One region of the Paenibacillus sp. CFBP 13594 genome, then DNA from elsewhere that is predicted to be linked to it. Evidence: riboswitches for the same ligand, from Rfam matches in the RefSeq annotation. Region 1 holds a riboswitch; the other holds the start of a gene.

Region 1 (2,208 bases):
ATCAGGCGATCCGCCGAGTCGCTCCAGTGGGTGTTAGACTCCCGCTGTCTGTGGGCGCTTCCAGCAAAGTTTTGATGGCGTTTGCCACGGACGAGGATCGTGAAGAACTGATGAACGGGCCGGAATGGCCGGTGTTTATTGATCCCGCGGTGTATTTGGCGCAAATGGGAGATATCCGGGATAACGGATATGCGACGAGTTATGAGGAGCGTGAGCCGGGAGCTGCCGCGGTATCTGTACCGATTATGGATCGCCGAGGCAATATTGCAGCTGCTCTCTCGGTCTCAGGGCCTGTCAGCCGACTTTCGCAGGAGACATTGCATGAATACGCACCTGTGTTGAAGGATGCTGCTACGCAGATGGGGCTCATGTTATCCTGATGCTGATGTAAGTTTGTTTCCAAATTGAGTTGGTGTTCTGGAATATAAAGGTTGTTTTTGTGTTCCGGTTGCGCTACTCTGTAATGGACGGCCCATCGGGGTCAGCTTCATTGAATATGAACGGCGGCATGTGTGTGCCGCAACTTGTTAACGTTACTGGGGGAGTCCGAACTGTCCGGACTGAGACGGAATCGCATGAGATTCCGGACCCTTTGCACCTGATCTGGATCATACCAGCGTAGGGAAGTAATCGGCGATATGACCACAACCACCACATGATGTGACCCTTGTAGGGCTCCGTTTAGGAGCCGCGTGAAGGTGCATTATTGGTGATGGACATAAAAGTCGGTTCCTTCGGGGACCGGCTTTTTTATATACAGTGAACGGGCGATATAGCACGTACTCCATCGACTTCTTTTTCAATAACCTGCGAAAGTGGGCTTGGATGATGAGAGAGAAGTCACCTTAGATCCATGATCTGTGGTAACCTCCGTTCTGTTGTTAACTGTACATGAAAAGTGTCTCTCCTGGTCTGGCGTAGGATCGCTCTTTCTTCTCTGCATTGCGCATGATTTGGGACAGGTACGTAAGCGAGCTAATGACGATACCAACCAAACAAGCGATGAACACTGAGGAGGAGACAAGCGAACATGAGTACAGGAAATCAAACGGGACAACAAGCGATGGAACAGGAACATAACGGTCAGCAGGTGGAAAAAGAAACAGGAGCGGCCGGACGGGTTCAGCCCTTTCCGGGCAGCCGCAAAGTCTACATTCAGGGCTCACGGTCGGACATTGCTGTACCGGAACGTGAGATAGCCCTTCATGACACGAATACTCCCCAAGGGGTGGAGCATAACGAACCGCTGCGTGTCTACGATACGAGCGGCCCCATGACCGATCCCGCATTTCATGCGGATATCCGTGCAGGTCTGCCAGCCCTGCGCACCCGTTGGATCACAGAGCGCGGCGATGTTGAAGCTTATCGGGGCCGTACGGTTAAACCGGAGGATAACGGACTGAAGCCCGGAGGGAAGAGAGCCGGCGCCGAAGAGTACCCCGGATTACGTGGCAAACCGCTGCGGGCACAGCCAGGACGCTGTGTGACCCAGATGCACTACGCGAGACAGGGAGTCATTACGGCAGAGATGGAATTCGCCGCCATTCGTGAGGGCGTGGAACCGGAATTTGTACGTCAGGAGCTGGCGAGTGGACGGGCCATTCTGCCATCCAACATCAATCACCCGGAGAGTGAGCCGATGTTGATCGGTCGTCATTTTCACGTGAAGATCAATGCCAACATAGGGAACTCTGCCGTATCCTCTTCCATCGAGGAAGAGGTGGAGAAGATGACTTGGGCAGTACGCTGGGGATCGGATACCGTGATGGATCTGTCCACAGGCAAAAACATTCATACGACCCGGGAATGGATCATTCGTAATTCTCCTGTGCCGATTGGTACGGTACCGCTGTATCAAGCGCTGGAGAAGGTGAATGGCGAAGCGGAGGCGCTGACCTGGGAGTTGTACCGTGACACACTCATAGAGCAGGCAGAGCAAGGCGTGGACTACTTTACGATTCATGCAGGTGTACTGCTGCGTTATATCCCGATGACGGCCAAACGGATGACAGGCATTGTGTCCCGGGGCGGGTCCATTATGGCAGCATGGTGTCTGGCGCATCATCAGGAGAATTTTTTGTACACTCATTTTGAAGAAATCTGCGAGATTATGAAAAGGTATGATGTGGCGTTTTCGCTGGGAGATGGACTTCGTCCAGGCAGTATCTACGATGCCAATGACGAAGCTCAGATGGCAGAACTGGCTAC
Region 2 (2,208 bases), on a different contig from region 1:
ATGGACAAGCCAAAACCAACAATAACCTCCATCAAGGTAGCAGGCAGATGTGTAGCCAGCAGGAGGTAGCGATGCTCATACAGGGAGCTGGCAATCGCCGTTGGGGCTGGAATGATGAAGGAGGGCACCCATCCCATACGCACAATCCACTCCCAGAAGACAAGCAACAAGAGCAGGAGCCAAAGAAACAGACCATAACGGGCAAGCCAACGCCTTACGCTATCCTTCATGCAGTCTCCCAAGTTACCTTCTCGCATGCAATTGTTCCTCCAGTCGTCGTCTCATCTGAACGAGCGCCGGTTCATAGATCATGTCCGAATGTCTTGGACGTGGCAAAGGTACCGTCAAATCCTGTAGCTGTTGGCCTTGGCGCCCCGGAGTTAACAGGATAATCCGATCACTGAGCAGCAGCGCCTCTTCAATGTCATGCGTAATGAACAACACGGTTTTGCCAAAGCCCTCCCACAGTTCCAACAACCAGCGATGCATCTCCCGTTTGGTTAAGGCATCGAGTGCGCCGAATGGTTCATCCAGCAGCATGAGTTGGCCACCTGTCAGCAAAGTACGAAGCAGCGCGACACGCTGGCGCATGCCACCCGATAGCTCGTCTGGGTAAGCATGCGCGTAGCCGGATAGGCCAAATCTGTCGAGCCCAGCCAGAATGTCCGCGCGAATTCTCCCCTTATCCTGCCGCTCTGGAGCAAGTTCAGCGGGGAGCATGCAATTCTCCATGACGGTTCGCCAGGATAACAGGAGGTCCTTTTGTGGCATATAGGCCACCTGCCCCAGTCGCTTTCCTTCAGGGACCCAAGGAATTTCTATGGTTCCATGGGTTGGCTCAAGCAGGCCTGCCAGCAGCTTGAAAAGGGTGCTTTTACCGGAGCCGCTGGAGCCGATAAGCGAGACGAATTCGCCGTTGGCTACACGCATCGACACATTGGAGAGCACGGGGGAATCCCTTTTTTCCGGGAAAGCGTAGCTCATGTTGTGAATGGTTATGTTATTATCCATCTCGTTTTGTCCCCCCTTGTTATTCCAAATTCAACTTCAAACTACGGGATCTTTAATTACACCTTCTGATCTGCCCGCAGAACGCGAAAAAGACCCACCCATTTCCGGAGAAATGAGTGGGTCTGTAAGTTCAATTCACATTAAATTTCATCATCAACATGAAAAAATCCGCTTACTGAAAGGCCGCTCCACTTCCCTCCGCTGGTATGATCCAGATCAGGTTCAAAGGGTCCGAATCATTCGATTCGTCTCAGCCGTAAGGCTCCCCTAGTGCAATGTTCAAGATATGCAGTTGTGTGTTCAGCATATATCACATGCAAGTGGAATGTAAAGGGGGCGCTCGGAAAGAATGTGAGTACTGATCTTGGCTTTCCGCGGATTCATAATACGCTTCGTTTATTTAATCAGATAGATACGGTACAATATCTATTAAATTTCTATATGCTGCTTTCGGGATGTATTAAATGGAAAGGGGAGTGTATATGAAAACGATTGGCCTTATTGGTGGAATGAGCTGGGAGTCATCGTTAGAGTATTATCGAATTATTAATGAAGAAGTGAAAAATAAATTGGGAGGATTGCATTCAGCCAAATGCATCTTATATAGCGTGGATTTTGAAGAAATCGAGCGTTATCAGGCTGAAGGTAATTGGGAAAGTGCTGGTGAATTATTAGGGAATGCTGCTCAGTCTCTGGAAAAGGCAGGAGCAGAAATGATTGTAATTTGTACAAATACGATGCATAAAGTGATTAAACATATTGAAGAAAAAGTGCGTTTACCCATTGTACATATTGCTGATTCAACAGCAAATCAAATTCATAAGTCCAAAATAAGTACGGTTGGTTTACTTGGCACTAAATATACGATGGAACAAGACTTTTATAAAAAACGAATTGAATTGAATGGTATTAAGGTTTTGATACCGAATGAAGAGGATAGAAAAGTTATCAATAAAATAATATATGAGGAATTATGTTTAGGGAAAATTGAGCCCTTATCAAGGGATTATTATAAAAAGGTGATCCAAAGGCTAGTTGATGATGGAGCTGAGGGGATCATATTAGGTTGCACCGAAATTGGATTATTAGTAAAAGTAGAGGATTCAGAAGTTCCATTATTTGATACAACACGTATTCATGCGATTGAATCTGTTCATTTGGCACTAGCCAAATCATTTTGACACAACCAGATAAACC

What was found. A riboswitch is a leader RNA that binds a small molecule or an ion and turns the genes downstream of it on or off. The one in region 1 is predicted to bind thiamine pyrophosphate.
Region 2: it holds a riboswitch for thiamine pyrophosphate, as region 1 does, so the genes downstream of both, IFU39_RS11020 (ABC transporter ATP-binding protein) here and thiC (phosphomethylpyrimidine synthase ThiC) in region 1, are expected to answer to the same signal.

The regions. Positions count from the first base shown of each region.
Region 1 covers NZ_JACYVQ010000016.1:23,572-25,779, forward strand. Annotated here, with positions in the region: gene IFU39_RS30480 (IclR family transcriptional regulator) at 1-380, shown strand, start outside; TPP riboswitch at 529-642, shown strand; gene thiC (phosphomethylpyrimidine synthase ThiC) at 1,064-2,208, shown strand, end outside.
Region 2 covers NZ_JACYVQ010000003.1:9,153-11,360, forward strand. Annotated here, with positions in the region: gene IFU39_RS11015 (ABC transporter permease) at 1-257, opposite strand, end outside; gene IFU39_RS11020 (ABC transporter ATP-binding protein) at 244-1,011, opposite strand; TPP riboswitch at 1,188-1,290, opposite strand; gene IFU39_RS11025 (aspartate/glutamate racemase family protein) at 1,494-2,192, shown strand.